Regions from separate parts of the Bergeyella anatis genome, predicted to be linked through region 2. Evidence: riboswitches for the same ligand, from Rfam matches in the RefSeq annotation. Region 2 holds a riboswitch; the other holds the start of a gene.
The links. A riboswitch is a leader RNA that binds a small molecule or an ion and turns the genes downstream of it on or off. The one in region 2 is predicted to bind cobalamin.
Positions count from the first base shown of each region.

Region 1: it holds a riboswitch for cobalamin, as region 2 does, so the genes downstream of both, VQ048_RS09630 (T9SS type A sorting domain-containing protein) here and VQ048_RS00900 (TonB-dependent receptor plug domain-containing protein) in region 2, are expected to answer to the same signal.

Region 1 covers NZ_JAYWXI010000013.1:3,175-19,315, forward strand. The annotation lists gene VQ048_RS09580 (sigma-54-dependent transcriptional regulator) at 1-114, opposite strand, end outside; gene VQ048_RS09585 (efflux RND transporter periplasmic adaptor subunit) at 270-1,511, shown strand; gene VQ048_RS09590 (GIN domain-containing protein) at 1,617-2,318, shown strand; gene VQ048_RS09595 (ABC transporter ATP-binding protein) at 2,341-3,063, shown strand; gene VQ048_RS09600 (ABC transporter permease) at 3,143-5,584, shown strand; gene VQ048_RS09605 (TolC family protein) at 5,581-6,903, shown strand; gene VQ048_RS09610 (C40 family peptidase) at 7,224-7,793, shown strand; gene VQ048_RS09615 (bifunctional riboflavin kinase/FAD synthetase) at 7,790-8,728, opposite strand; gene atpD (F0F1 ATP synthase subunit beta) at 8,827-10,335, shown strand; gene VQ048_RS09625 (FoF1 ATP synthase subunit delta/epsilon) at 10,380-10,661, shown strand; cobalamin riboswitch at 10,747-10,942, shown strand; gene VQ048_RS09630 (T9SS type A sorting domain-containing protein) at 11,092-12,207, shown strand; gene VQ048_RS09635 (nucleoside phosphorylase) at 12,292-13,149, opposite strand; gene VQ048_RS09640 (translation initiation factor) at 13,207-13,530, opposite strand; gene gpmI (2,3-bisphosphoglycerate-independent phosphoglycerate mutase) at 13,637-15,166, shown strand; gene VQ048_RS09650 (acyl-ACP desaturase) at 15,328-16,141, shown strand, end outside.
Region 2 covers NZ_JAYWXI010000001.1:170,829-186,969, forward strand. The annotation lists gene uvrC (excinuclease ABC subunit UvrC) at 1-451, opposite strand, end outside; gene hutH (histidine ammonia-lyase) at 589-2,079, shown strand; gene VQ048_RS00860 (hydroxymethylglutaryl-CoA reductase, degradative) at 2,197-3,531, shown strand; gene VQ048_RS00865 (serine hydrolase domain-containing protein) at 3,680-5,065, shown strand; gene ppk2 (polyphosphate kinase 2) at 5,223-6,077, shown strand; gene ppk2 (polyphosphate kinase 2) at 6,123-6,926, shown strand; gene VQ048_RS00880 (glycosyltransferase family 2 protein) at 7,006-7,968, opposite strand; gene VQ048_RS00885 (lysophospholipid acyltransferase family protein) at 8,000-8,872, opposite strand; gene VQ048_RS00890 (thioredoxin fold domain-containing protein) at 8,966-9,535, shown strand; gene VQ048_RS00895 (cytidine deaminase) at 9,644-10,126, shown strand; cobalamin riboswitch at 10,157-10,352, shown strand; gene VQ048_RS00900 (TonB-dependent receptor plug domain-containing protein) at 10,384-12,213, shown strand; gene VQ048_RS00905 (DUF5074 domain-containing protein) at 12,260-13,333, shown strand; gene VQ048_RS00910 (rhodanese-like domain-containing protein) at 13,404-13,691, opposite strand; gene queG (tRNA epoxyqueuosine(34) reductase QueG) at 13,775-14,734, shown strand; gene VQ048_RS00920 (ATP-dependent helicase) at 14,772-16,141, opposite strand, start outside.

The DNA.
Region 1 (16,141 bases), on a different contig from region 2:
GGGGGAGGAGAGCGTAAGGACGTTCGTAAAGAATTTTTTGAGCCATACTTTGGCTGAAAAAAGGATGTCTTCGTCGTCGTCGGCAATCAAAAGGGTGGCTTCTTTCTTTCTCATAGCTTTTGGGGTGTTCGTTTTCGCACATGGAGTGTTCGATAATGAACATTTTTTTCAGGAGTGATTTTTAAGATGATTTAAAACTCAAGCGGTTACGAAAGTGTTTTTTTTATGGCATGGCCTTAGTGTAACTATTTGAAAATAAATCATCTGTAATGGACACGAAAATAGAAAAAAAACATTCTAAAATCAAAATCATTTTAATTGCGGCTGGCGTTATGATTTTTTCGACTTTGTTTCTTTCGTATTTTTTTCGGCAAAAAAGCACGTATAATGTAAATCGAGAAGAACTTCAGTTGGCTGACGTTACTTTCGGGACTTTTGAGGACGTGATACTCATCACGGCGCAAACCCAATCCTTAAATTCTTCGCTGGTGAATGTTTTGGAGGGCGGTGCCGTTAAGGCCATTTATGCGGAAGACGGTCAGATGGTAACCCAGGGGCAGCCTTTGGCGAGGGTTTACAATCCGAATACGGAATTCGGTTATTTGAATCAGGAAACGGGAATCATGCAGCAGATTTCCCAAATGCGGAATGCTCTTTTGGAACTGAAAAATCAAGAATTCCATCAGAATAAAGAATGGCTTCAGGCGCAGAACGATTATAATGTGGCTTTGCAGAGTTTCAATTTGCAAAAACGGCTTTACGAGGCGGAAATCGGCAGGAAGACGGACTATGATATGGCTCTTCAAAACCTGAATTACCAACAGCAGCGGAAACAGATTACCGAGCAGGGCTTGGTGAGCGAGAAAAAGGCCCGAAGCCAACAAATTTCGGCGATTAACCATTCCATTTCCCAGATGCAAAAAAGTTTGGAGGTGCTGAAAGGCAACCAAAATAATTTCCTGATTTTGGCACTGGTTTCGGGACGGCTTTCGTCTTTCGGTATTGCGATGGGGCAGAACCTCACTAGTGGGGAGAGTATTGGCAAGATTGACCTGATGGATGGGTACAAGTTGGTCGCAAAGGTGGACGAGTACTATATCAATAAACTGCAAGTAGGGCTTAAAGGTACGTTGGACAGTAACGGTACGTCTTATGCCATTACTGTGTCCAAGATTCTTCCAGAGGTTAAGGACGGTCGTTTTTCTGCCGAATTGGGATTTACGGGGGCTAAGCCCTCCGATTTGAAGATAGGGATGAGTTTTGGCGTGAAGATAAAGCTTTCGCAGGATACGCAGAGTTTGATGATTCCCAAGGGAAATTTCTATAACACTACGGGCGGAAGATGGGTGTTTGTGTTGCGAGAGGGCAAGGCCGTAAAAAGGAATATCCGGTTGAATCGCGAAAATCAGAGGTATTACGAAGTGGTTTCGGGGCTTCATCCTAAGGAAAAGGTCATTGTGTCGGGGTACGAGGATTTTAAAAATTACGAAGAACTTATTATTAAAGACTAAAAAAACGAGCTTGGGGCTCTTCGTTTTCGGAGACTGCATTTTAAAAGGGATGGCGAGGCTCCAATGTTCCATACTATTAATCTAATCGTTCAAAATTGTTTAAATATGAAAATAATTACGCTAAGTATGCTATCGCTGACTTTGCTTTCGTCTTGCATTGTCATTCACACCCAAGGCAGGGCTGTTGATGAAACACGTTTCAAAAAGGGAGCGGCCAAGGAGACCGATTATTCTGGTCGGCGCATGGAGTCCCGCGAATTTTCTGTGAGTGGCTTTTCGGAAATCAGTGTGTCTTCGGGGATGAGGTTCTACGTGAAAAAAGGCGATCGGCAGAGGGTGGTGGTGAACACGAATGCGCCTGAGGTTATTAAGGTTTCTTCGGAAGGAGGTTTGCTAAAGGTTCAATACAATTCAACGCAACCGATGAGAAAGGTTGAAACAGAGGTGGTGGTTTATACCGACAAGATCGATAAACTGAAAGTAGAAAGTGCCGGGAAAATGGTGATTGAAGAGGGGATTCGTTCGGATCAACTTTGGATTGATCTGAGCAGTTCGGGGGAGCTGTCCGGAAACGTATCGGCGCAAAACATCCGAATCAAGGCGAGTAGTGCTTCATCGGCGGCGTTGGCAATTCGGGCGGAACGCGTCGGGGTGGAGGCTTCTTCGCTGGCGAAGGTCAGGCTGTATGGGGAGGTCGAGGCGGTTCAGGCGGAAGCCACCAGTGCGGCGGAGGTTCACCTTGAAAACCTCAAATACAAAAATCTAAAGCAGGAGGTAACGTCTCTTGGAAAAATACAGACTAAGTAAATAACCCTAAAATAATAAAACGATGCTACAAACAGATAATCTATCGAAAGTTTACCGTACCGACGAAGTGCAAACCACAGCGTTGAATAAGGTTAGTCTTAAAATTAACGAGGGCGAATTTGTTGCCATCATGGGGCCTTCGGGCTGTGGGAAATCCACTTTGCTTAATATTCTTGGTCTTTTGGATCAGGCGTCTTCGGGGTCTTATCGGTTTTTGGATCAGGAGGTGGTAGGCACGACGGAGAAAACCAAAGCGGGGCTTCGTAAGCGGCATATCGGCTTTATTTTTCAGAATTTTAATTTGATTGATGAGCTTTCGGTGTTTGAAAATATTGAACTGCCTCTGATTTATAATGGGGTTTCTTCTTCCGAACGAAAGAAACGGGTGCAGGAAATCATGGCGAAAATTCAGATTGACCATCGCGGCAAACATTATCCTCAGCAGCTTTCGGGAGGGCAGCAACAGCGTGTGGCTGTGGCCCGGGCGTTGGTCACCCGTCCGCGGTTGATTCTTGCGGACGAGCCTACCGGTAATTTGGACAGCAGCAACGGGAACGAGGTGATGAATCTTTTGGCCGAATTACATCGGGAGGGTTCCACCATTGTTATGGTAACTCACTCGTCGTACGATGCGGGGTTTGCTTCGCGGATTATCAATATGAAAGACGGCGAAATTTTCAATGAGCAGACCGTTGATAGAACAAAAGATTACTTTGAAAAGGCATCGGCAGATTCTTTTTCTTGATGCTGCTTTCTCGGGGGAAGAATTTCCGAGGGAAAGACTCGGTTAAAAAAAATCAAAGGTTCAAAAAAAATACAAGATTATGTTTAGAAATTGGCTTAAAATAGCATTTGTTAATTATAAAAAAAACCGCCTTTCGACTTTTATCAATCTCTTTGGGCTTACGGTCGGGCTCACGGGTTTTATGCTTATTCTTTTGCATTGGAACGATGAAGCGGACTATGAACGGTGGAATCCCGGGAGGGAAAACATCTACTACCTTCAGCAGTATTATAAAACCGATAACTGGGTCGGCGGCAATACGTCCTACCAAATGGTCAAAAGCATTATCGAGGAATTGCCGGAGGTGGAAGATTATGTGATGTTTGCTTACGATAATTCGGAGGAGTTGATGGTGGCGGAGAACGGAAAAAGCCATTACGCCCGAGGGGGGCAGGCTACGTCTGAAAATTTCTTTGCTTTCTTTCCTTTTAAACTGAAGTACGGGCGTTACGATAAGGCCTTGAGCGATTACAACAAAATGGCGATCTCGGAGGAGCTTAGCCGTCAGCTTTTCGGGGATGCCAATCCGGTGGGGAAGCAGATCACTTATGGCGATCGGAAGTATATGGTCACTTCGGTGTATGAAATTCCGAAAGAGAATACTGTGGTGAAGCCTAATTTTCTTTTTCTTTCGCAAACCATGGCCGAGGATGTCGAAAACATCAAGGAAGGCTTTTTGAACTGGGGGAACTATTCTTACCAAGCTTTGCTGAAGCTAAAGCCGGGGGCAGATGTGGCCGGCGTGGAGCAGGCTATTTTTGATAAGGTGCTGGTGGGCAAACGCTATTCCAAGGAAGTGTTGCAGAAGGAGAATATCGTTTTGGAGGAAATGCTTACCCGATACGGGCCTAACAAGTTTTACCTTACCCGGTTGGATAAGATGAGGTTGGAAGCTAAATCGGAAGGGGGATTCAAAGAAAAAGGCGATTTCAAAACAATAAAAATTCTTTTCGGATTGGCGGTACTTATTTTGGTGCTGTCGGCCATTAATTTTATCAATCTTAAAATGGCTCAAGGTTCCCAACGGGCCAAAGAGGTGGGAGTGAAAAAGGCTATTGGCAGTCGGAAAAGTCAACTGGTGGGGCAGTTTGTGATGGAAACGGTTTTGCTCTGTGCGGTCGCTTACCTCTTGTCGTTGGCCTTGGTGGAGTTGCTTCTGCCTTCGTTCAATAAGTTTTTGGGGAAGTCGATGCGGTTGGATCATTTGAAAACGTTTGTTTATTCGGCGGCGATGACTTTTGGGGTGGCTTTGTTTTCGGGGCTGGTGCCGGCATTTTACCTTTCGAGTTTTAAACCGATTAATACGCTTAAAGGTAATTTTTCGCGCAGCAGTCATGGGGTATGGCTGAGAAACGGCATTCTTACGTTTCAATTGCTGATTTCCTCTTTTTTCCTCATTGCGGGGCTGATTATCCATCAGCAGGTGAATCATATGATGGCTAAGGACTTGGGGTTCAACGGCAATCAGACGATTATTATTTATTATAGCAATAAGGACAGTTCACACCGGAAATACGAGCGTTTGAAAAACGAAATCAAAAAAATAAACGGAGTGGAGGATGTAACCTTTGGAGAAGCTACGCCGACGACGGGAGGAAGCTCTTCCAATATGGATTGGCGGGATAAAAGCATTATGGCTCAGCATGGGGCGATGGACTACAATTTTTTCGATTTTTTCGATATGAAGATTGTTAAGGGGCGAAATCTTTCTCCTCAATACGCTTCCGATACGGTAAATACCGTATTGGTCAATGAGGCTTTTGTCCGGCAAATGGGGTGGACCAATGACGAGGCGCTGAAGAACGAAGTGAAACCGGGTTTTGATGAGAAAAATTATAAAATTGTGGGGGTGGTGAGGGACTATGATTTATGGGGCGTTAAGGATAAGACACCGGCTATTGCTTTTTTTCATTATTTGACAACAAAGTGGAAAAGACATAATATGTATTTTATGGAGGTAAAGCTTGGTGCGGACGACATCGAGGGGACGCTTGCGCGACTGAAAACGTTTTGGGAAACCAAGGGGGAACCGGGGTATCCGTTCAACTATGGTTTTGTCGATAAAACGTTTGCGAAGACTTTCGTGAAGTATCAGAAGCAGCAGACGCTCTTTGGGCTACTCAATGCGGTTGTTCTTACGGTAGCCATGTTGGGGTTGTTTGCGCTTTCCTCCTTGTTGATTGAACAGAAGCTGAAGGATGTAGCGGTTAAGAAGGCTTTGGGGGCTTCGGCGAAGATCATTGTGTTTGATTTGACCCGACGGTTTTTGCTCATGGCTTTGGCGGCGGTGCTTGTTAGTATTCCCATTAGCTATTATTTCATGAACGAGTGGCTGAAGGATTTTGCCTATCGTATTGAGATGCCTTGGTGGCCGTACGGGGTGAGTTTGGGCGTGATGCTTTTGCTTACGTTTGCGGTGGTGAGCTTTAAGGCGTATAGGGCAACGCGAGTGAATCTTGTCAAATACCTGAAGTACGAATGAGTCTGAATAATAATCCGCATACCTTTAGCATGAAGACGTTTTTTCAATCTTTTGTTTTTCTTTTTTCGGTGGGGGTTTGGGGGCAGCAGTGGACGTTAAGGCAGTCTTTGGACTATGCGTTAGCCCATCATCCAGCGATGGAACAGAGTCTTTTGGAAGTGCATGGGGCCGATCGCCGTGTGGCGATGGCTAAAGGGGAACTTTTGCCTGGGGTGAATGTGGGGTTGAATCGGAATTATAGTTTTGGTTCGACGATTGACCCTAACAGCAATTCCAGGAAGTCGTTGAATACGCAGTCCGATCAATTGAACGTTACGGTGCCGATGGTGCTTTTCGATTGGCGAAATTACCTGAATATTGGGTTGTCCCGATGGGATAAGGAAAGTTCGGAATACCGATTGAGGAGTGTTCAAAACGAAATTGTGCTCAATGTGATTCAGGCTTTTTTTCAATACCAGAGCGATAAGGCTTGGCTGGAGGTTATCAGTACGCAAATTGGTGGGGTGGAGGAGCAGATTGCAAGAATCGAGCAGGAGGTGGCCATTGGCACTCGGCCTAAAAGTGATGTTTACGACATAAAAGCCAATTTGGGAACGCTTCGCGAGCAGTGGATTTCGGCAAGAAACCAAAAGGAATTGGCGAAAAATAACCTGTTTTATTCGATTGGGCTGCAGGACGAGGCTGTTGATTTTGTTTTGGAAGATGAACTTCCGGAGAGCGAATTGCTGGATCGGGATGATTTTGTGGCGGATTTACTGGAGCGCAATCCGCTTTATCGCCGGGCGCTCAAGCAGTACCAAATTTCGGAAAAGAAGGTGGTGTTGGCTAAAGCCGATTTTCTGCCTCGCTTGTCGGCTGTTTACCAGTGGTCTACGTTTTATAGCAAGGTGTTGGGAGCATCGGTTTCGGATCCTTTTTCTTTGCAGTTCAAAACGAATCAGAACGATTGGGTGGCTTTGGGGCTGGAAATTCCGGTTTTCAACCGCTTTCAGACGAAGCATCGGGTTGGGTTGGCAAAACTGTCGCTCCAAAATGCGGCATTGGAAAAAGACAAAGTGGTTTTGGAGCTGACCAAAAATCTCAAAGCCATTGGGATTCAATTTGTCCATGCTCGGGAGAAGTATGCGGTATCGGAGGCGAATTTTGAAAACCAAAAGCAATCGTTTCAAAAATCGGAAGAGAAGTACAAGGAAGGGTTGCTGGATGCGTATACTTTTTTCATGGTGAGGAATGCTTGGCTGAATGCTAATTTTAATCGGATAAAAAGTCGTTACGATCTCATGTTGCAGAGTGAATTGCTGAAGATTTATACGGAGTAACGGTTTTGTTTGGTTGAAGATTTAGATTGGCCTCTTTTTTTTATTTTCTGATTTTGCCCGCTTTCTGTAGCTCGGAAAGTGGGCTTTTTTAGGAGGGGATTTGGGGCTTAAAACTACTTTTTTATGTTAAGGAGGAGGCTTTTATAAGCCTAATGTGTTTTGCTTTTTGGGGATTTTCAGAGAATCCTGCGTTTGAAGAGGTTGGTGGTTTAATATAGACTTCTGTCCTGTTTTGCGGTTTGATTGCAGTCGGAATATCTTTATTATCTTTGTGGAAGCCAATTGGGCGGATTTAATTTTAATTAATGTTTTTTTTAGGGATGGTTAAATTATTTTTTTGGAGAGGCTTAGGGCTGAATCGAGTTTTATTACTGTTGCTGGCTTGGGTTTTAACGGCTTGTGGTTCGGCGGCGGTAACCTCTAAAAAGACGTTACCGCCGGCTCGTCCGTCGGGAAAGGAAACGGGGCTTCGGGCTTTGGATTCTCGTTTTTCGGGAAAAGTGGACCGTTCGATCGAAAAGTTGTTGAAGGATGCCCAAACGTATTTGGGGGTGCCTTATAAATATGGCGGTTCTACTCGGTCGGGGTTTGATTGTTCGGGGTTTACTTGGACGGTGTTTGAGCAAAATGCGTACGTTTTACCCCGACGGTCGGCGGATCAGGCTGCGGTTGGAAAACGGGTGGCTATTGGAGAAACACGTCCCGGCGATTTGGTTTTTTTCGCTACTTCGGGAGGAGCGAGGGTTTCGCACGTGGGGATTGTGTATGACGTGGGGCGTGACGGGGAAGTGCGCTTTATTCATGCTTCCACGTCTAAGGGCGTAATTATATCGTCATTGAACGAAAGCTATTGGAACAAGGCGTATCTTCATACGCAGCGGTTGTTTTAGGCGCGGAGGGGATTTTGGGCGAAATAATCTTCCGTTTGTTTTTGGTCTTCTTTCAGTCTTTCGATTAGGGCTTCCAAGGTGTCGAATTTGATTTCTTCGTGCAGAAACGCCCGGAATTTTACCGTTAAGGTTTCGTCGTAGAGGTTGCCTTCAAAGTTAAGGAGGTGAACTTCGACGGTGGTCTTTTTTCCATTGACGGTGGGGTTGGTTCCGATGCTTAACATGCCTTTGTAGGAGTGTTCCCGCCATTGCACTTCCACGATGTAAGCGCCTTTTTTTGGGAGTAGTTTAACGGGATCGGTCTGCAGGTTAGCGGTGGGAAAACCTAAGGTCCGGCCTAATTTCTGGCCGTGGATGACGGTGCCGCTTATGGCGTAGGGATAGCCTAACATTTCGTTGGCACTGGCGATTTGACCGTTGGTTAGTGCGGTTCTTATTTTGGTGGAAGAGATATGGTCGTTGTGAAGGTTTACGGCATCCATGCGCTCCACTTCAAAACCGAATTTTGGAGCGAGGGTTTTCAGGAGTTCGAAGTTTCCGCTTTTGTTTTTGCCGAAGACGTGGTCGTGCCCGATGATGAGGTGTTTTACATTTAGTTTTCCGACCAAAATTTGCTCGACGAATTCTTCACCGGTGAGGTTTCGGAAGGCCTCGTTGAAGGGTTGGAGAAACAGGTAATCCAAGTTTTGCTTCAGAAGGTGTTGGGTTTTTTCGTCAATGGTGCTGAGCAGTTTGAGTTCGGTTTCGGGTTGAAGCACCAATCGAGGGTGTGGCCAAAAGGTCAGGATGGCGGATTTTAAATTTTTATTTTCGGCTATGTGGTTGATTTCGTTTAGGATGCACTGGTGGCCTTTGTGTACGCCGTCGAACATCCCCAAGGAGAGCACCAAGGGGTGAGCGGAGTGAAAACGGTCCGGATAATTGATGATTTGCAAGGCTGAAAATTTGGATGCAAAGATGATAAAAATCTTTTTTACGGACAATTGTACATTTGGCAATAATCCTTATATTTGCACAACGAAAAAATTTAGCAATGGCAAACCAAATTAAAGGAAAAATTTCTCAAATTATTGGTCCGGTAATTGACGTGGTTTTTACATCGGAGGCAGAGCTTCCTAAAATTCATGATGCACTGGAAGTAACAAAGGATAATGGTGATAAACTGGTTCTCGAGGTAGAACAGCACATCGGTGAGGATTCGGTAAGATGTATTGCGATGGATGCAACCGACGGGTTGCAGAGAGGCCACGAGGTGGTTGGCTTCGGGAGACAAATTACCATGCCTACTGGGGAAGGGGTTTACGGACGTCTTTTTAATGTGGTAGGAGGTGCGATTGACGGTCTTCCAGAACTTTCCAAGGAGGGCGGATTGCCAATTCACAGAGAAGCTCCGAAATTTGATCAGCTTTCGACTTCTGCCGAAGTATTGTACACGGGGATTAAAGTTATCGACCTTATTGAGCCTTACGCTAAAGGGGGTAAAATTGGTTTGTTCGGAGGTGCCGGTGTAGGTAAGACGGTACTTATTCAGGAGTTGATTAACAATATTGCCAAGGGCCACGGTGGTCTTTCGGTTTTTGCCGGGGTAGGAGAGAGAACAAGAGAAGGAAACGACCTTTTGAGAGAGATGTTGGAGTCCGGTATTATTAAATACGGAGAAGGTTTCATGCATTCGATGGAAGAAGGCGGATGGGATCTTTCCAAGGTGGATTTGGAATTGATGAAAGACTCCAAGTGTACTTTTGTTTTCGGTCAGATGAACGAGCCTCCTGGAGCGAGAGCAAGGGTAGCCCTTTCGGGACTGACTATTGCCGAGTATTTCCGTGATGGCGATGGAGCGGGGCAAGGAAGAGACGTTCTTTTCTTTGTGGATAACATTTTCCGATTCACCCAAGCGGGTTCGGAGGTATCGGCTCTATTGGGACGTATGCCTTCAGCGGTGGGGTATCAGCCGACGTTGGCTTCAGAGATGGGGGCAATGCAGGAGCGGATTACTTCCACTAAAAATGGATCCATTACTTCGGTTCAGGCGGTTTACGTTCCGGCGGACGACCTTACCGACCCTGCGCCAGCAACGACGTTTGCGCACTTGGATGCTACGACGGTACTTTCCAGAAAGATTGCTTCTTTGGGGATTTACCCTGCGGTAGATCCGTTGGATTCGACATCCAGAATTTTGGCTCCTGAAATTATTGGGGAGGAACACTACAACTGCGCCCAAAGAGTAAAAGAGATATTGCAAAGGTATAAAGCATTGCAAGATATCATTGCGATTCTTGGGATGGAAGAACTTTCTGAGGAAGATAAATTGGTGGTTTATCGTGCAAGAAAGGTTCAGCGTTTCCTTTCCCAGCCGTTCCACGTGGCGGAGCAGTTTACGGGGATTCCGGGAGCCTTGGTGGACATCAAGGATACCATCAAAGGCTTTAACATGATTATTGACGGAGAGCTTGATCACCTTCCGGAAGCGGCTTTCAACTTGAAAGGAACGATTGAGGAGGCTATTGAGGCCGGACAAAAAATGCTTGCTGAAAACGCTTAATTATAATGCTTTGAGCGTTGCTTGAAGCCCAAAGTTAAAACCTTATGAATATAAAAATTTTAACTCCGGAATTTGTGGTGTTTGAAGGGGAAGTGGATTCGGTATTACTTCCCGGAAAATCAGGCGAATTTCATATCATGAAAAACCACGCGGCAATTGTTTCTTCCCTGGGAGGCGGTAAAGTAAAGCTTTATACGAACGCCATTAAGGAAGAATATGCTAAATTTTTCAAGAGAGAAAACGAGAAAGATTCTGTTTTTTCTTATCCCATCAAGAGTGGCGTGGTGGAATTTAACAACGATAAAGGAATCATCCTGGCAGAGTAATTTTCTGCGTTAGGAAGAGAATATCCCTATAAAAATCCTTTCGGAAAATCTTTCGGAAGGATTTTGTTTTGGATGAAAAAGTGTAAATTTGCCGCTTGGGAAAGGTGCTTTGGAAGTCGGCGGCTTCTTAGGCTTAATAGGGAATCGAGTGAAAATCTCGAACTGTCCCCGCAACTGTAAATCTCAATTGTTATGCTTTTATCCATTCGGGCCACTCGGGAAACCGGGGAAGGCGGTAGAAGTGAGAAAGTCAGGAGACCTGCCTTGTCCTTTTTAGTGATGACCTTCGGGAAGAAAGGGCGGAGCCTTGTGGTAAACAGTATCGTTTAGAGGCATTTACCAGTTCTGTTTTCTTTTTTTTACTCAGGCGATTTATTCGTTTTGGGGGAGGTCTTTTTGGCTTTAGCTTGTTATTTTTTAATTGGTTTATATGAGAAAATTTTTACCGGTGACCTTGATGGCGGTGCAGTCGCTTTGTGCCCAAAATGTGATTTTTGAAGATGTTAATTTTAAAACGGCGCTTTTGGCGGCATACCCTTCGTATGATGTGAATAAGGATAAGGAAATATCCGAGGAGGAAGCGTTAATGTTTACTACGATTCGTAATCTTCGGTCTTACCCTGCGATTACTTCGGCAAAGGGGATAGAGGCTTTTAAAAATTTAACGGAGTTGAATTTGGGTAGGCATTCGCTAACTTCGATCGATGTATCGGAGAATACGAAGTTAAAAATACTTAATCTCAGGGATAATCGGTTGACCGGGGTGCTGGATTTATCCGGGCTTAACGAACTTTCCAATTTGGAATTGAACAATAACAATTTGACCGGGGTTGAACTACCGGCCTCAGGTACGATTGTGTTTTTGTACCTTAACAACAATCAGATTGAGTCCATAGATTTGTCCAAACAGAAGGCTGTAAAACGCTTTTTTATGGTGAAAAATAAGGTTTCTTCTCTTGATTTGTCGCCTATGACGGCTTTGGAGCGGTTGCACATTGAAGGGAATGCTTTAAGAGAGGTGGATCTTTCGGGGTTAGGGGCGCTTTCTTGGGTTTCGGTGGTCGACAATAAAATCGAAAAAATTACTTTCGGCGGCAATGAGGCTTTGAAGACCTTATTGGCGAATAAAAATAACCTTAAAACTTTGGATTTAAGGGATGCTAAACCCACGGTTTTCTCGGTGATTAACGTATCGGATAACCCGGATTTCACCGAGATTCTTTTGGATTGTGAGGATAAGGTTAATATGGTTTCTCCTTCGGGAACGAGGGTGACGAACGATTGCGCTTCGCTTTCGGTGCGGGAGGTAAGAGAGGTTTTGGGCTATGTCGGGCCGAATCCTGCGACGGATGAGTTGATTTTCAAAGGGTTTACTTCTTCCATTGAGATGGTGCAGATTTTTGATGCCCAAGGCCGACTGATTCAGGAGTCCCAATTGTCGGATGAGCCTCGTTTGAGATTGGAGCCTTCCGTTAGGAGCGGTTTGCTTTTGGTTCGAGTTAAAACGTCCCGTGGAGAACAAATTTTCAAAATAATGAAAAAATAAAACAATGCTTTCTTGTTTTAGGGAAGTGATGAGTATTAAAAAAACCTTGCAAATCGCAAGGTTTTTCTATTGGATGTCTTAATTTTATTGGATGATCCGATCCAATACCCATTGAATCATTTTCTTCTCTGAGGCATGGTGATCTGCTGCAAATTCGCCTCGTCTTCGGTTGGCGATGACGTTGTTTACTGTGAGGGCTTTGTGGCCCAAGAGTTTGGCAAGGCCGTAGATGGCCGAGGTTTCCATTTCAAAATTGCTTACGCCTAAATCGTTCAGGGTTTCCAAGAAGCGGGCATCCACTGCCTTGAGGCGCAGTTGTCTTCCTTGGGGCGCATAGAATCCGGGGAACGTAGCGGTGTTGCCGTGGTATTTGGCGTCCTTATAATAGTCGGCAATGGACTCGCTCCACTCGGCGAAATAGAGCATGGGTTTAATCCGTTCGTACGGGAATTTTGCCATGAAGTTCTTGGAAAATTCGTTTTCAAATTGATAATCGGAATAAAAGTGCATCAGACCGTCGAGCCCCACGACATTTTGGGTTACGAGCATTTGGTCGACCTCTACTTCGGGGTTTACCGATCCGCAAGTTCCGAGGCGGAAAAGCTCCAAAGCGGTATGCTCGGTTTTAAAGGTTTTATTTTTTAAATCGATATTGACAAGAGCGTCTAGTTCGTTCATTACGATATCGATGTTCTCGGTTCCGATACCGGTGGACATAACGGTAATGCGCTCGCCTCTTAGTACGCCGGTATGGGTATAAAACTCGCGTTTATTTTTTTTGATTTCAATTTTGTCGAAGTATTGCGATACTTTGGGAACGCGGTCGGGATCTCCGACCAAGATGATTTTTTCGGCAATGTCTTCGGGTAATAAATTGAGATGATAGACGCTTCCGTCTTCATTGAGAACCAGTTCGGAAGCTGCAAGGGTATTATTAGACATAAGAATTGTATTTTATTAATGTTTTTAGTGTTTTTTTAGAGCTTTAAGGGACGGGCGTCATCCGCCTACGCGTTTGGTTTTATATCCCATTTCGTGTAGAATTTCCATGATTTTAGTTCGGTTGTCGCCTTGGAAGATGAGGATGCCGTCTTTTTCGGAGCCGCCGATGGCCAAGGAGGTTTTAATTTTTTTTGCGATTTTTTTGAGTTCTTCTTCGCTGCCTTCGAAGCCTTCAATTAGGGTAACGGGCTTACCGTTTCTTCCTTTTTTTTCGTATTTGCATACCAGTGGGGCTTTTTGCTGGAAGGGCTCTTCGGGCATTTCAAAGTCCTGTTCCTGATGATCGGGAAAAAGGCTTTTCAGTTGGTCTCGTAAATCCATGATTCAAAGTTAAAAAATAAAAGGCAATAATGAATTATTTCATCTTCCTAATTCGGGGATAAGAAACAAAAATCAGTAAATTTGCGATAATAAAAACCGCTAAATAATGTCTAAGAAAGCAATATTGGCCATCCTAGATGGATGGGGATTAGGGACCGACCCGAAGGTTTCGGCAATTGATCAGGCGAATACGCCGTTTATGGATAGTTTGTATCAGAAATTTCCTCATACAACTTTGGAGGCGAGCGGTATGGCTGTGGGGCTTCCTGTCGGACAGATGGGGAATTCGGAAGTTGGGCACATGAATCTCGGAGCAGGGCGTGTGGTTTACCAAAACTTGGTGAAATTGAACATGGCTGTGGAGCGAGGAACTTTGGGTAAGGAGGAAAAAATAACAAATGCGTTTGAGTACGCCAAGAATAAAGCTAAAAAAATACATTTCATTGGGCTGGCTTCCGATGGCGGGGTGCATTCTCACCTTAACCATCTTAAAGGACTTTTGACGGCGGCTTTGGATAACGGCGTGAGCGATCGGACTTACGTGCATGCCTTCACGGACGGGCGGGATTGCGATCCGCATTCGGGGAAGGGGTTTATCGAGGATCTTCTTCGCCATATGGCGGTTTCGGGAGGACAGTTGGCGTCTGTGGTGGGGCGCTATTATGCGATGGATCGGGATAAACGCTGGGAGAGGGTCAAGTTGGCCTATGATGCGATGGTTCATGGCGAGGGCGTTAAAACTGAGGATGTTGTTTCGGCCGTTCAGGCGTCTTACGATGCAGGGGTGACGGATGAGTTTTTGAAGCCGATTATTCGGGTGGATGGTAGCGGAAACCCCGTGGCTACAATTGAGGAAGGCGACGTGGTGTTCTGTTTCAATTTCCGTACGGATCGCGGACGGGAGATTACGGAGGTTTTATCTCAAAAGGATTACCCTGAGTTTGGGATGCATAAGCTGCCGCTTTATTACCTTACCATGACTAATTACGATAAGGCTTTTGAGGGCGTTCGTGTGGTGTTTGACGAGGAGGTTTTGCAGCAAACGATGGGAGAGGTTTTGGAGAAAAACGGCAAATCTCAAATCCGGGTTGCGGAGACCGAGAAGTATCCCCATGTGACGTTTTTCTTTTCCGGAGGTCGAGAGGCTGAGTTTAACAATGAAAAACGGGTGCTTTGCCCGAGTCCGAAAGACGTACCGACGTACGATTTAAAACCCGAGATGTCGGCGTATGATATTACGGCGCGTATTTTACCCGAAATTGAAAACGAAACGGCTGATTTCATTTGTCTCAATTTTGCCAATACCGATATGGTGGGGCATACGGGCATTTTTTCGGCGGCAGTTAAGGCGGCTGAGACCGTGGACGAATGCATTAACCGTGTGGCTACGGCGGGTTACGAGCGGGGCTATGCGGTGTTTATTTTGGCGGATCACGGCAATTCCGATTACATGATTAACCCTGACGGTTCGCCTAATACCCAACATTCTACCAATTTGGTTCCTTTGATTCTTATGGATAAGGATAAGACATGGACGCTCAGACCTGGAAAACTGGGGGACGTGGCTCCGACTATCCTTAAGGTGATGGGGGTTCCGGTTCCCGAAATCATGACGGGAGAAATTTTGGTGGATTAAAGCCCGATTTTTTGAAATTTGAAAAACCGTCTCGTTTTTGGGGCGGTTTTTTATTTGTCGGCGATTGTGGAAATTCAATCTTTTTATCTCTTTTTGGGTTTAAATTATTATGCTTTGAATAATAATGGGTATATTAGCCTCGAATAAAACAAAGACAGGAGATGTACAACAAACTGGTAAGACTGGAAGTTATGAAAACGCTGGGTAAGGAGGTGGATGCGTTTATAAAGAATTATTTAACCCCTGTGGAGAAGATTTGGCAACCTTCTGATTTTCTTCCGGATACAACGTCTGAGGATTTTGGAAACGAACTGGAGGAACTGCAGCATTTCGCTCATTTTATGGATTACGATTTGTTTGTGACGTTGATTGGGGATTGCATTACGGAGGAGGCTTTGCCCAGCTATGAGAGTTGGATTATGGGCATTGACGGGGTGGATCAGGAGCAGGGAACGGGTTGGAGCAAGTGGGTGAGGCATTGGACGGCGGAAGAAAACCGCCATGGGGATTTGCTAAACAAATACCTTTATTTGTGTGGGCGAGTTAATATGCGGGAGATGGAGGTAACGACGCAGTATCTTATTCAGGATGGATTTGATTTGGGAACGTCTACGGATCCTTACCGCAATTTTGTTTATACCAGCTTTCAGGAAACGGCGACTAATATTTCTCATCGTAGGGTGGGGACGTTTGCGAAGCAAAGTGGAAACACCAAATTGGCTAAGATGTGTGGGGTTATTGCGGCGGACGAGGCGCGCCATGCCAAGGCCTATAAGTATTTTATCCATCGGATTTTTGAGATGGATCCATCGGAAATGATGTTGGCTTTTGAGGATATGATGCGCAAGAAAATTGTCATGCCGGCTCATTTGATGAGGGAAAGCGGGCAGAAAGCCGGGGCGTTGTGGGCTCATTTTTCGGATGCGGCTCAGCGTTGCATGGTTTATACGGCCCAGGATTATATTGATATTTTGA
Region 2 (16,141 bases):
TTCGGATTCGGTAGATGTTTTTAATGGTTTCCAAAAGAATTTTGGCCGGTCGGACTTTGGCGTACGGTCCGTAGTACTCGCTTCCGTCTTTTATTTTGTTCCGCGTAAGGAAAATACGAGGGAAAGGCTCATTTTTAATGCAGATCCAAGGGTAGGACTTATCGTCTTTCATCATCACGTTGTAAAACGGTTGATGTTCCTTGATGAGGTTGTTTTCCAGTAGCAAGGCGTCGTATTCGCTGGGGACGATTGTGGTTTCCAAACGATGGATTTTACCGACCATGATTTTGGTTCGGTAGCCCGATAGGGTTTTGTTGAAATAGGAAAGAACTCTTTTTTTTAGATTTTTGGCTTTTCCCACGTAGAGCAGTTGTCCGTTTTTATCGTAATAGCGGTAGACCCCCGGATCGCTGGGGAGGGTTTTCAACTGGAGTTCCAAATCGGCATTCATGGAAGCAAAAGTACTAAAAAATCCGATTGTCAAACGGGCTTCTTTTGGCAATGAGGAGGGGTATTTCTGATTTTTCGGGATCTTTTTTAATTTTATTATCTCGGGAATAAGCCGTAAATTGGGGAAATTTTTTAATGATGATTTACGGAATAGATACATTTACATTTCATGACGTTTTGGAGATTGCCAAGTATCCGAAATTGGCCAAGCTCAACGAACAAGCCAAAGCACAGATTCTCAAGTCCCAAAATAACGTCAGACGCATTGTGGAGTCCGACCGTACGGTTTATGGGATTAATACGGGCTTTGGTCCTTTATGCGATACTAAGATTTCGGAAGAAGAAACGGCGCAGTTACAGCATAATTTGATTATTTCCCATGCCGTGGGGGTGGGGAACCCTATCGACAAAGAGTTGTCGAAAATCATGATGATTTGTAAGATTCATGCTCTGTCGAAAGGGTTTTCGGGCGTTTCGTTGGAGGTGATCGAGCGGATGATTCTGATGTTGGAAAAAGACATTATTCCGGTGGTTCCCGAACAAGGTTCGGTAGGGGCTTCAGGGGATTTGGCTCCGCTTTCGCATTTGGTGCTTCCTCTTTTGGGGCTGGGGCAGGTTTGGGACAATGGTAAACCTCACGATACGAGAATTGTTCTCGAAGAAAATAATTTGAAACCTTTGCGGTTAGGGCCTAAGGAGGGCCTGGGGCTGATTAACGGGACGCAATTTATTTTGGCGCATGCCATCAAGGGCTTGGAAAAGATGGAGTATCTTTTGGATTTGGCCGATTTGGCGGCGGCTATGAGTTTGGAGGCTTATCGGGGTTCGGCGAGTCCTTTCAAAAAGCAGTTGCATGAAATTCGTCCTTTTCCGGGGAGTCAGAGCGTGGCAGAGCGGATGCTGATGTTTTTGGAGGGGTCTGAAAATCTTAAAATTCATGAAGACTGTTCAAGGGTTCAGGATCCTTATTCCATTCGTTGCGTGCCTCAGGTGCATGGTGCCAGCCGCAATGCTTTTGAGCATTTGAAAGCGATGGCCGAGATCGAGTTGAACTCTGTGACGGACAATCCTATTGTTCTGAGTGGGGAAGAATCTATTTCGGGAGGTAATTTCCATGGTCAACCTTTGGCTTTGCCTTTGGATTATGCGACGTTAGCGGCGGCCGAAATCGGAAATATTTCCGATCGTCGGAGCTACTTGCTTTTGGAGGGGAAATTTGGTTTGCCAAGGCTTTTGACGGAAAGTTCGGGGCTTAATTCGGGTTTTATGATTCCGCAATACACGACGGCGGCGTTGGTTACCGAGAATAAGACGTTGTGCTTTCCGGCTTCTGCGGATTCTATCCCAACCAGTTTAGGGCAGGAGGATCATGTGTCGATGGGAAGTATTTCGGGGCGGAAATTTAATCGGGTTTTGGATAATTTGGTGCCGATTTTTGCCGTTGAGCTTATGTTTGCGGCTCAAGGTTTGGAGTTCCGCCGACCCGCCCGGTGCTCGGAAATTGTGGAAGAAAATTACGACATTCTTCGGAGTTCGGTACGGAAGCTGACCAACGATAGGGAAATCGGTAAAGACATTTTGGCTATTGCCGAACTGATTAAAGACCGGGCATTTATTGTCAATAAATAAAAGTGAAACGAAGGAGTGCTTTTTGAGTGCTCCTTTTTTTTGAGGTTGCTTTTGGGGCTGAGGGTTTGTTTTGCCCCGGTGAAAATGCCTATCTTTGACCCTTAAAAATAATGCACTATGAAGCATCAGCCGGTTGAGGGATTTTCCAAGTTGTCCAAGCAAGGGAAAATCGATTGGATCGTGAACGAATACCTTGAGGGAAATGACGAGTATCAGAAGATTTTAAAACAATACTGGAACGAGAACCCCGAACTTCAAAAACTGCACGAGGAATTTTCGGAGAACACCGTTTCCAATTTTTATATGCCTTACGGCATAGCACCCAATTTTTTGATTGACGGGAAACTTTTGGCTTTGCCTATGGCCGTGGAGGAGAGTTCGGTGGTGGCAGCGGCGTCGAAATCGGCTAAATTTTGGCTGGATAAAGGCGGGTTTAAAACCACTATCATCAACACGACCAAATTGGGGCATACGCATTTTATTTTTGAGGTGGAGCCGCATCGCCTGAAGCATTTTTTCAATTTTGAACTCAAAAAGAAACTCTTGCAGCAGACCGAGGCGATTACGGCCAATATGAGGAAGCGTGGCGGAGGAATATTGGATGTGGAGTTGGTGGATAAAACGTCGGAATTGTCCAATTATTATCAGTTGAAGGCTAGTTTCGATACGGTGGATTCCATGGGAGCGAATTTCATCAATTCTTGCTTGGAGCAGTTTGGAAAGACTTTGAAGCAGGAAATTGAAACTTCGGCGGCATTCACGGAGGAGGAGAAAGCGTCTTTGCAGGTGGTGATGAACATCTTGTCGAATTTTACACCGGATTGCATTGTAAGGGCGGAAGTTTCGTGCCGGATAGAAGATTTGAAGGACGATTCGGGGATTTCACCGGAAGAATTTGCCTGGAAGTTTAAGCAGGCGGTAACGATTGCGGAAATAGAACCTTATCGGGCAACCACTCATAACAAAGGCATCATGAATGGAGTGGATGCCGTGGTGATCGCCACCGGGAATGATTTCCGAGCGACGGAGGCTTGTGCGCATGCTTACGCGGCGAAAGACGGACAATACCGTTCGCTGACGCATTGCACGACCGAAAATGGAGTGTTTCGTTTTTGGATTGATCTTCCGATTTCCGTGGGTGTGGTTGGGGGATTAACGAATTTGCATCCTTTGGTGCGTTTTTCACTGGCTTTATTGGGCAAGCCTTCGGCACAGGAATTAATGAGTATTTTGGCGGTTTCGGGGCTGGCGCAGAATTTTGCGGCGCTTCGTTCTTTGGTCACAACGGGCATTCAGAAGGGGCATATGAAGATGCATTTGTTCAATATTCTTAATCAATTTGGAGCCACGGAGGAGGAAAAACAATATTTTGTACAGTATTTTAAGGATAAAACGGTGAGCCATCACGAGGTGATTTCGGAGCTGGAAAGGCTTCGGGCTTCCAAAATCTAAATCAAAAAAAACTCTGGTACTAACACCGGAGTTTTTTTATAGAAAGTCATGCTCTAAAATTTTTAAAATTCCTGAAAAAGCCGTACCTTTATAAAGGGGATGAATGAGGGGGAATTCAAAAGTTGGCTGTCATTATAAAACAAACCGTATGCAAAAATCACTCTTAATTTTAATATTAGCATTGACGACAAATTTATTGTTCACTCAAACCGACAATTACAAAACTGCGATTGATAATTTTCAAGCGAACTACAATGCTGAAAAGTATGACGAAATTTTCAACGACTTTTCGCCAGAGATGAAACAAGCATTGCCACTTGGGCAAATTGTTGAATTTTTAAAAGGACTTAAAAAACAGGTCGGTAAAATTGAGAACAAAGAGTTTGTTGCTTATAAACAAGGGACTTACGCAATGTATAAAACGAAGTTCGAGAGAATGATTTTAGCAGTAAATATTTCTCTTGACATTGAAAACCTAATAAACGGACTTTATATCAAACAGTATGAAGAACCAACACAAACCAATAATGCCGTAAATGCACTAAATAGTTACCCCAAAGAAATTGCGGAAATAATCTTCGGAAAAACTAAAAATATTCCGAATAATGCACAGCTTTCTATTGCGTTAATCCAAAACGGAAAAACAAATTATTACGGAATTATAAAAATAAACGACACTATAAAAACTATCGAAAATCACAACAAAATTTTTGAAATCGGCTCTATTACAAAAGTTTTCACATCGACTGTTTTAGCTTCACTTGTTGAAGATAAAAAAATCAAATTAGCAGACAATATCAATACTTTTTATCCTTTCACTTTCAAAGACGATACGAAAATCAATTTTGAAAGTTTAGCCAATCACACATCGGGTTTGCCTCGTTTGCCTGAAAATTTAGACCCAAAAGACCAAAATAATCCATACGAAGATTATGACAAAAAAGCGATTAATGAGTATTTACAAAATTTGATGAAACTCAATTCAAAAACCTATGCTTATTCAAATTTAGGTGCAGGATTATTGGGCTATACGCTTGGCTTATCACAAAAAACAACATTTCAAGAATTGCTGCAAAAGAGAATTTTTGATAAATATAAAATGAAAAATTCTTTTGTAAATTCTCAAAATTTGGGAAATAATCTCGTAAAAGGATTAAATAACAACGGTAATACTACTTCAAATTGGGATTTTGACGTTCTGTTTGGAGGTGGAGGAATTTTATCGACAACCGAAGATTTGGCAAAATTTGCAAACGCTCAATTCAATCTAAAAAACAAAGAACTCGCACTGACACGAAAACCAACGTTTGACATTAACGAAAATATGAAAATTGGTTTAGGTTGGCACATTTTAAAATCCGAGAACGGAAAAGACTTAATTTGGCACAACGGAGGAACCGGTGGATATTCTTCATCAATGGCCGTAAATATTCAAGAAAAAACGGCAATCATTATTTTATCCAATGTTGCTGACATCAACGAAAATATTGACGAACTTTGCTTTGAACTAACAAACAAAACTGATAAAAAATAACGAACAGCCAACATCGGTTTGGCAATATGGCGGCTGAAGTACTTCTATGAAACATTGGTACAAGGTTCAACGGCAGTAATTCTATTGAACTTTTGTGCTAAAATCCGCCACATCGCCAAGCCGTAAACCGATAGAGAAGTATTTATTAAACCGAGATATGAGTAATTTGACCGATTTTCAAAAGTTAGAATCCAAGGAAGATTTGATTCGCTATCTTATGGCGAACAAGGAAGAGAATCCTTTTTATGGCGAGGTGTTAGACAAGGTGCGATACGAGATTGAACTGCGGCAGTTGCAGGCGGAGCTGGTTGATTTTCAAAAATGGGCGGTGGAGAACAAGAAAAAAATCGCCATTATTTTTGAGGGGAGGGATGCCAGTGGGAAAGGCGGAACGATTAAGCGTTTTATTGAACACCTTAATCCTCGGGCAATGCGTTTGGTGGCATTAAATAAACCTACGGACGTGGAGAGGGGGCAGTGGTATTTTCGTCGGTATATCAAGGAGCTTCCGAACGAGGGAGAGGTTGTGTTTTTTGATCGGAGTTGGTACAATCGTGCGGTGGTGGAGCCTGTGATGGGGTTTTGTACGCCGGAGCAGTACGAGAGTTTTATGGTTCAGGTGCCTGAATTTGAGCATATGCTTTACGAGGCGGGGACGCATATTATTAAGTTTTGGTTTAGCGTGTCGAAGGATCAGCAGCTTTACCGCTTCAACCGTCGTTTGAAGAACCCTTTGAAGCGTTGGAAGTACAGCCCTGTGGATGAGAAGGGGCAAGAACTTTGGGATACGTTCACTTATTATAAGGATCAGATGTTCAGCCGTACGCATAATGCGTTTTCGCCTTGGGTGATCGTGAAGTCTGACAATAAGCTGCAGGCGAGGCTGGAGGCGATTCGTTACGTTCTTTCCTTGTTTAATTATTCGGGGAAGGCGGAATCGGCGGTGAATCTGAATCCCGATCCGAATGTGGTGCAGCGTTATTTCCGTACGGTTAAACAGATTGACCAATAGTCTGAGACCGAGTGCCGTTGTTTAATGCATTAAACCGATTAAATTATGAACATTACAAAAGAACAATTCGAGTTACTTAATACGAAGAAGGGGCTTTATGCTTTGCTTCAGAACGAATATTTGGATGTCGAGAAGGCTCAGAAATTCGTGAAATACGAGAAACGATTGGCCAAACTTCAGGAGGAAATGATAAAACTGCTCAACTGGGTGGTGGAGAACAAGAAGAAGGTGGTGGTGGTTTTTGAGGGGCGCGATGCTGCGGGTAAAGGCGGGGCGATCCGACGGATCACCGAAAATCTCAATCCTCGCCAGCATCGGGTGGTGGCATTGCCGAAGCCGGATGAGGTGGAACTCGGGCAGTGGTATTTTCAGCGGTATATTAACCAGTTGCCGCGTTCGGGAGAGATTGTGTTTTTTGACCGCAGTTGGTATAACCGTGCAGTGGTTGAACCGGTGAACGGTTTTTGTACGCCTCAGGAATACGAAACGTTTATGGCTCAGGTGAATGAATTTGAAAAAATGTTGATTGGTTCCGGTGTTTATTTATTGAAGCTTTATTTTTCTATTTCTAAAGAGGAGCAGGCTAAACGGTTTGCCGATATTAGGAATAGTCCTTTGAAAAAGTGGAAATACAGCGAGGTGGATCGCAATGCGCTGGCGCTTTGGGATAAGTACACGGAGTACAAGGAAAAAATGTTTGAAGTAACCAGTACGGCGCATGCGCCTTGGAAGATATTGAAGGCGAACAAGAAATCCAAGGCACGGATAGAGGCTTTGGAATACGTGCTTCAGAATATTCCTTATACGGTAAAGGATTTGGAGGCGATTTCGCACCAAGAGTTGGATTGATGAATTTTATTTATCGTAATACAAGAAAAGAGCTCTCTTTTGAGGGCTCTTTTTTTAGGGTTGATTTATGACGAAATTCTTACAGGAAGTGTTTGAAGATGAGCCAGCGGGATTGGTAATAGGTTTGGGATTGTTTTGGGGCTCTTCTTTTCCAGGTTTCGGGGGCTTGAGCGTAGAAACCGAAATGGGCTTTTACCACAGCCCAAAGGTGTGGAAATCCGTCTTTTATTCCGAATCTTATTCCGGCAATGCCGTCCAGACACAAACGGATGAAAATAATCCAAATCAGGTGGGGGAAAGGCAGGTTTTTCAACAGCATGGAGAGATTGTTGCGGAAATTTAGAAACGTTTTTTGGGGGCTTTGTTTGTTCAGGGTGCCTCCGCCCACGTGGTATACGGTGGATCGTCCTGTGTAGTAGACTTTGCGACCTTCGTTTTTCAGCCGCCAGCACAGGTCTATTTCCTCCTGATGAGCGAAAAAACGTTCGTCAAATCCTTTTTGAGTCCAAAAATCTTTGCTTCGGATGAAAAGGGCGCAGCCTGACGCCCAAAAGATTTCGGTTTCGTCGTTGTATTGGCCTTGGTCTTTTTCCAGTTGGTCGAAGAGGCGTCCTCGGCAATAGGGGTAGCCCAAATGGTCGATAAGACCGCCGCCGGCGCCGGCGAACTCAAAATAGTCTTTGTTTTCAAAGGATAGGATTTTGGGTTGTACGGCTGCGATTTCGGGGTTTTGGTCGAGGAGTTTTAGGGCGGGGAGGGTCCAGTTTTCGGTGACTTCCACATCCGAGTTCAGCAGGCAGTAGACGTCTGCTTTTATGGTTTTTAGCCCTTGGTTGTATCCATCGGCAAAGCCGTTATTGTTTGGGTTCTGAACGATTTTTACTGTGGGGAAAGATTTGCGGACGAAAGCCACCGAATCATCCGTGGAGGCATTGTCGATGACGTAGACTTCGGCATTGTCGGAATGGCGGATTACGGTTGGTAAAAATTTTTCCAGCCAATGTTTTCCGTTCCAGTTGAGTATGGCGATGGCGAGTGTCAAGGAGTAATGGGTTTTTGGGGTAAGGTTATGTTTAAACGATTTTTTTTACCAAGTCGGCGTATTTCCATCGGCGGTGCGACCACAGGTAATTGGAAGGGTCTCTTTTTAAGGTGTTTTCCAGCATTTGATGAAATTTTTTCACTACTTCGTAGGTTTGGAATTTTTCTCCATCGGGGTGTATACGGTAATAATTTACCTGATAAAATCCCCGTTTTATTTTTTTTATATCGCAGTAGATGAAAGCCAGGTCCATTCGAGTGGCGAGTTTGTCGTAGCCTAAAAAAACGGGGGTTTTTTGGTTTAGGAATTCGAGGCCGATGTCCGAGATGTGGTAATGGGGAGATTGGTCGGCAACGAACATATAGGTGTGGTTGCCATCGTTTGGGGTTCTTAGGATATGGCGCATGACTTCGTTGGCGTCCACGGATTGATTCCCGAAACGATTGCGGATGTTCTCGATTTGTTTGTTCCAGAAGGGGTTTTTTATTTTTCTGTAAACGGGGTAGCAGTGCTCTTGCGGAATAACCTTAGCCAAGGCAGAAATCCATTCCCAATTGAAAATGTGTCCGGAGAGGAAAATTATATTTTTTCCTTCGTCTTTGGCTTCCTGAAAGACGTGTTGGTTAAGGTGTTGCATTCTTACCCTTAGTTCGTGGGAACTTATGGTTAAGGATTTAAAGGTTTCCACGATATAATCGGCAAAGTGTCGGAAAAAGGCTTTTAGGATGGCCTTTCGTTCCTGCTCCGATTTTTCGGGGAAGGCGTTGTGCAGGTTTTCGCTCACTACTTTTTTACGGTAGCCGACGAGGTAGTAGCTGAGTACAAAGATAAGGTCGGCGAATCCGTAGAGCAGGCTCAAAGGAAGTTTTGAAATCAATTTGATGAGTTGAACGATAGCATTCATGAGATATAACGGACAAATTTAAGAATTATGGGGCTTATATGCAGTCGTTTTAGGATAAAATCGTTACATTTGACTTTAAAATCAATAGAAATGATAAGAAAGAGATTGCAATTGTTGGGTGTCGGGCTTTTGCTTTTGGCGAGTACGTCCTGCGGGAAAAGCGAGGCGGGGGCAGAGAACGGAAAAGGTTCGGAGGCGGTTGTTTCCGATAGTGTAGCGGCGGCTGAAGCCAAGAAGAAGGCTCAGGAGGCTGAAAAAGCAAAACTGGAAAAGCCGTACCATCCCGAAGACGACGCCAATGCGGTGATTGAAGGGTTGATAGCGAAGGCGAAGGCAGAAAACAAAACGATTATTTTGCAGGCGGGGGGTAACTGGTGCATTTGGTGTCTTCGTTTCCATGATTTTGTACAGAAAACGCCCGAGTTGAAAAAAATAGTGGACGACCATTACCTTTATTATCATCTCAATTACTCGCCCGAGAACAAAAACGAGGCGGTTTTTGCCCGTTACGGGGATCCGGGAAAGCATTACGGTTATCCGGTTTTTATTGTGTTGGATAAAAACGGGAAGCATATCCATACGCAGGAGAGCGGTAGTTTGGAGTCCGGCAAGAGTTATGATATAGAGAAGGTAAAGGCTTTTTTTGAAGCATGGAAGTCCTAAAGTAAAGACAAAACCACTTCGGAGACGGAGTGGTTATTTTACTTCCTGGTGCGAGATTTGGCGGAATTATAAAAATAGACTAATTTTACTTCCCTTTTAATTTTTAGGATGAAAAAAGAGCTTAAAATCGATTACGACTATTATCCGAGCGTTGAAGAAATGGATGAGCAAGCCCAGATGTTGTTTCAGCGGGCCTTGGAGGCCAGGGAGAAAGCTTATGCGCCTTATTCCAATTTTTTGGTAGGTTGCGCTTTGCTATTGGATTCCGGGGTGGTTGTTACGGGGAATAATCAGGAGAATGCGGCTTTTCCTTCGGGGACGTGTGCGGAGCGTTCGGCGATTTTTTGGACTTCTTCCAATTTTCCCAAAGAGAGAATCAAAACCATGATGGTGGTTGGCGGTCCGTTGGATGAGAGGCAGGGTAAGGTGGTTACGCCGCCTTGTGGAGCTTGTCGCCAAAGTATTTTGGAGTATGAAGCCCGCCAAGAAGAGCCTATCACGTTATACTTTGCGTCGGTGGATGGCGAGGTTTACCGTTTGGGTTCGGTTCGGGATTTGTTGCCGTTTTCGTTTGATGCTTCGTATCTTTAGTATTTTTTTTGTCATTTCGTCAGATACGCGGGTATTTTTTGTAATTTCGCCAAACTTTCGGAAAAGGGAACCGCGTGAAAATCGCGGACTGTCCCCGCAACTGTGATTCGTGCCTGAAAACAAGAAATGTTTTTGGGGATTCTTGCACCTAAAGCCACTGCCGTATGAGCGGGAAGGCGTACAAGAAGCGAAAGTCAGGAGACCTTGCCGAAAGGGTAAAACAAAATAAAGGCTTTCGGAGGAAAAGCTTCTAGGTTATGGTGTTAAAAAAAATCATTCTTGGTGCCTTTGTTCAGGGCATGGTCTTTTCTGTTTTTTCTCAGGAACAGATTATTGATACCGTTTATATCGACAGCCGCATTGCCCAATTTGGCAAAACTCAACCATTGTGGAAACTTTCTTCGGAGGAGGTTCGTAAGAATGCGGCCAGCCTTTCGGAAGTGCTTCGTTTTCAGAGTCCGGTATACATTAAGGAGAATGGAAGAGGCATGGTTTCTTCGCCTTCGTTTCGGGGGACTACGGCGCAGCAAACGGCATTTGTTTGGAACGGCATTACGATTAACTCCTTGTTTTTAGGGCAGGGGGATCTCAATAATATGGGGATTTTGGGGGCGGATGAAGTGGTTGTTAAATCGGGAGGTGGCAGTGTGGTCTATGGAAGCGGGGCGATTGGTGGTAGTGTTCACCTGAATAACCGATGGGCTTACGGTCGTGGGGCTCGGGTTTCTTTGTATTCGGAAGCGGCTTCGTACGGTACGTTTCATCAGGCTTTGAAAACCTCGTTTAGTGACGAACGCCTGAGTGTGCAGTTTAACCTAGACCATCGCCAAAGCGAGAACGACTACGAAGTGCCGAAAAAACGCTATGTTAATCGTAATGGACAATATGCCAATCATTCGGTGGATTTGGGGGCGGCCTATCGGCTGAACGAAAAGCATCAGTTGTACTGGCAGACGCAGTTTTTTGATGGGATGCAGCATTACCCCGTATTTTCTGTTTCGCAGACCAAAACCAAATACGAAACGCAAACCACCCGTTCCTTACTGACCTGGAGTGTTGAGAAGCCGCGTTTCCATAATAATCTTCGATTGGCTTACATGGAAGAGAACTTTGGGTATTACGGGGAGGTGAGCCGGTCTAAATCAAGTGGGGGAAAAGCCATGGTGCATTTGGTAAAGAATGATTTTGAGTACCGATTGGGTCAGGGATTAAAATTTTCGGCAATTGGCGAATTTCAATACCAAAAAGCAGAAGGAATGGGATCGGGCATAGGACGTCCGACACGCTCCTTGGGTTCGCTTACGGTGTTGCTTCAGGGGGATTCTAATCGTCGTTTTTATTGGGAAATGGGATCCAAACGGGAGGAGGCGCAAGGGTATGGCGGAGTACAGTTGTATTCACTAGCGGGAAATTACCGCTTCTCGGAGGGGTATACGGTAAAATGGAGTGCTTCCAAAAATTTTAGGGTGCCGACATTCAATGATTTGTTTTGGCAGCCCGGAGGAAATACGGGGCTTCGTTCCGAAACGTCTTATCAAGCGGAAATGAGCCATGTGTTTGAGCGGTGGGGAATGCGCTGGAGCATCACGCCCTACTATAATCGCATTGAAAACATGATTCGCTGGCTGCCGTCTTCAGCGGGCTATTGGAAGCCGGTGAACACGGATCAGGTGGAGATTATGGGATTGGAAAGCCGGGGAAGCTATGGGAAGACTTTTAGTGGAGGGAGGCGTTTGTCAGCGGATTGGGGGTATGCTTACAATCGCTCCGTCAATAGGGCGACGGGTAAGCAATTGATGTATGTGCCTATCCATCATGTATTTGGTAAGTTGGGTTATGACCATTCGGTTTTCGGAGTTTATTTTCAGGGGCTTTTTAATGGGCTTACGTATACGACTTCGGATGAGAGCCTTTCCAAAGCGATTGATCCTTATTTTGTGCTGAATGCGGGAGCTTATGTAGTGGTGCTCAAGAAACAAAAAATAGGCATGCGGGTAAATAATTTAGGGAACACGGTTTATGAAACGGTGGCTTATTATCCTTTGCCGCTCAGAAATTACAGTGTGTTTTTGACTTTGAATTTTTAAAGAACAAAATAACGAAGAAGGAATAACAATTAATAAATTTTTTTATATGAAATTAAGTAAAATTTTTGGATGGGCTATGGCTTCGGCTTTGTTGCTCAATGTGTCTTGCCGTAATGGCGAAGAGGTGGTTACCCTTCCTAAGGGGGATTACGAAAACGGAATTCTAATGGCCAATGAAGGGAATTTTGGCCGCCCCAATGCGGATCTGTCTTTTGTAACATCCGATTTAACTGAAGTGGATCAGAACATCTATTCTTCCGTCAATGGTGAAGCCTTGGGAGATGTGCTTCAATCGGTTGGTTTTTACGGCGATAAGGCTTATTTGGTGGTTAATAATAGCAATAAAATCGTTGTTGCTAATCGTTATACAATGAAAAAAGAGGCGGAAATAAGCAATGTTACCCAACCTCGATATGTTGCTTTTTCCAATTCTAAGATGTACGTAACAAGCAATAATTTTTGGGATTTGAGGCAGGTTAATGTTTATGATGGCAGTTCTAATAGATTGAAAACGATAAATTTTGATCGCTACGCTGAGAAAATAGTGTCTCAATCGGGGTATGTTTATGTTCAAACGGATGGAGTAAAGTACGAGCTTGTTGGAAACGACTATAAGGCTGTACCTACGGGACACACCATTGGGCGAATAAATGCTTCTACGGATGAGGTTATGTCGCCTGTAACTTTACCTGATGAAGGCGTTATTCGTGATTTGGCTTCAGCGGAAGGGGTGGTTTATGCTCTGTCCTCCGATGATAGTGGGTCTTATGTTTATAAAATCAATGCTTCGACGGGAGGGATAATCCAAACGACTTTCACAAGTGCGGCCAAGTTGGAGCGGTTGGCGGTTGACAATCAGAATGTGTATTGTTTGGGGACCGATAAAGAAAGCGGTAATAATGTAGTGTATAGTGTGGTTTCGGGGGGAATAAATAAAATGTTTTCGCTTTCTTCGGATCAACAAGGATATGTTTATGCGTTTAATGTTATTGATGGGCGAGTTTATACCTCAAACGCTACGTTCACTCAAGATAGCAAAGTTTCGGTTTATTCGGCGGTGGGAACTTTGTTGAAGGAATTTACGGCGGGTATGGGGACCAATGCTTTTTATAAGAACTAAATCTTTTAGTTTGAAATACAAAAAATGCGGATTTTTTTAATCCGCATTTTTTATTGACTTTACTTGGGTTTTACAAGTTGGCCAGTGTGTTTTTCAACTCGGCCCATCCGCCACCGTTGTAGCCGTTTTTCAGGCCTTGGGCGTTGAGGTATTCTAAGGCTCTTGCGCTTCGGTTACCGCTTCGGCAGAAGAGGACAACGGGTTTTTCGAGTGTTAGAATTTCGTCTTGGCGAGCCTCGATTTCTCCCAAGGGGATGTTTTTGGCGGTGGCAATTTCTCCGTCCATTTCCAGTTCAAGGGGTTCGCGGACGTCGATTAATTCGTAATTTCCTGCTTTTAATACTTCTTCTAAAGACATAGTTTGTTTTTTAATCGTTGCTGGTAATTGGCACTTTAACTATGGACAAAAATAGAAAAATTATTAGTTTTGCAGTGCAATTTATGTTACACAACGCAAGGAAATATTCGGAGCTGATTAAGTCCAAAGCCCGAAAGTTTGGTTTTCAGGGCTGTGGGATTTCGGCGGCGGGTTTTTTGGAGGAAGATGCTTTGCCGTTGGAAAACTTTCTGAAGAACCACTACCATGGGGAGATGGCGTATATGGCCAATCATTTTGATAAGCGTCTGGATCCTCGCTTATTAGTGCCGGGGGCAAAATCGGTGGTTTCTTTTTCTTATAACTATTACCCTTCGGAAACGATAGAAACGTTGGATAACTACAAAATATCGAAGTATGCTTATGGTTACGATTACCATGAAGTGATTAAGGATATTTTGAGGGAAATGGTGGCGGAACTTCAGGCGGAGATTGGGGATTTCGGATATCGTATTTTTGTGGATTCGGCTCCGGTGTTGGAGCGGAGTTGGGCAAGAAAATCGGGGATCGGTTGGGTTGGGAAAAACGCCAATCTCATTACGAAAAAAACGGGGTCTTTTTTCTTTTTGGCAGAACTGGTTTGCGATTTGGTTTTGGAGGCGGATGCTCCTGTTACCGATCATTGCGGTTATTGCACCCGTTGTTTGCAGGCTTGTCCTACGGGGGCGATAGTGGCGGATCGGGTGGTGGACGGCAGTAAATGCATTTCTTATGCTACGATTGAATTGAAAGACGATATTCCTTCGGAATTTAAAAATCATTTGGAGGACTGGATGTTTGGTTGCGATATTTGTCAGGATGTTTGTCCTTGGAATCGTTTTTCGAAGCCGCATAACCAGCCGGCTTTTCAACCTAATGAGGCGCTTAAAGCGTTTAGGAAAAACGATTGGGAAGAGCTGACTCAGGCTCTTTTTTCGGAGGTTTTTCGTAAGTCTCCGGTGAAACGGGCTAAATTCAAAGGATTACAGAGGACTGTAGCTTTTCTTAAATCGTCCGATCAGGGGAAGGGCTTGGAGGAGGGATAGAAAAAACCGCTGAAGCGAAGTTCAACGGTTTTTGAAATTAAAGTTTGGTTAGTTTTGCGTATTTCAGGATCAGGTTTTTTTCTTCACCGCCGGCAAATTTTACTTTTGCTTTGATGTTTTCCGGATCGGTTCCGTCCAAAAAGACAACTTCTCCCACTCCGAAACGGTCGTGCCGTACTTGGTCGCCGACTTCGATGTCCTGAACGTGGTTCCCTCCGGGATTGGTGATTTTGGCGGAGGCGATTGGTTTTAGTGTTCTGGTGGAGCTGATTTTGGGCTCTTCTTTTTCGCGGATTAGTTTCTTTTTGGGTTCCAGTTTTTTTAAGGTTCTCGGTTCGCTGGGGAATTCGTCGAAAATGGAAGATTTCAGCCCCGAATGATTCACAAAACGGCTTTCTGTGGCGGGGTTGATGAACTCCAAAAATTGGGAATCAATTTCACTTAAAAAACGGGAGGGTTCGGCATCGGTAATTTTACCCCACTGAAAACGGGAGGTGGCGTAAGTAAAGAAGGCTTGTTTCTCCGCTCGGGTTAAGGCCACGTAGAACAAACGTCTTTCTTCCTCCAGATCCTCGCGCGAGGAGGCGCTCATAAAACTGGGGAAAAGGTTTTCTTCCAATCCGACCAAATGAACGATCGGGAACTCTAATCCTTTTGAAAGGTGAATGGTCATCAAGGACACTTTGTCGCCGTCTTCGTCGTTTTTGTCTTGGTCGGTGGAGAGGGCAATGTTTTCGAGAAAAGCCGAAAGTGAGGCGTCGCCGTCTTCCAGTTGCTGTTGTTCTTCAATGAAACCTTGCATGGAATTCAGGAGCTCCTGTACGTTTTCCAAACGGGAAATGCCTTCGGGGGTTTGATCGTCTTTGAGGAATTTGATTAATCCGCTTCGTTTTGCCACTTCCATGGCCACTGTGTAGACGTTTTCCGTTTTTAGCATCACTTGAAAGGCTTTAATCATGGCCCAAAAATCATTTAATTTGGTTAGGGCGGCGTTGTTAAGCTTCAAGTGGGGAGCGTGCATCCCCAAGTCGTCTAAAACTTTGGAAACGGCTAAGTTTTTGGAGTCGGCGTAGACGATGAGTTTATTTTGGGTGGTTTCTCCGATGCCTCGAGCCGGGTAGTTTACGATACGCATTAGGGCTTCATTGTCGTTGGGGTTTACCAGCAAGCGCAGGTAAGCCACCAGGTCTTTAACTTCTTTTCTCTGATAGAAGGATAGCCCGCCGTAGACGCGGTAAGGGATGTTTTTTTTCCTTAGGGCGTCTTCAAAGGCACGGGTTTGGGAGTTGGTTCGGTAGAGGATGGCAAAATCACTGAATTGCCGTTGATGGAAGTGATGCATTTCCCAAATGTTGTTCGATACGAAGTTGGCTTCGTCGGCATCGGTTAGCGCACGATAGATTTTTA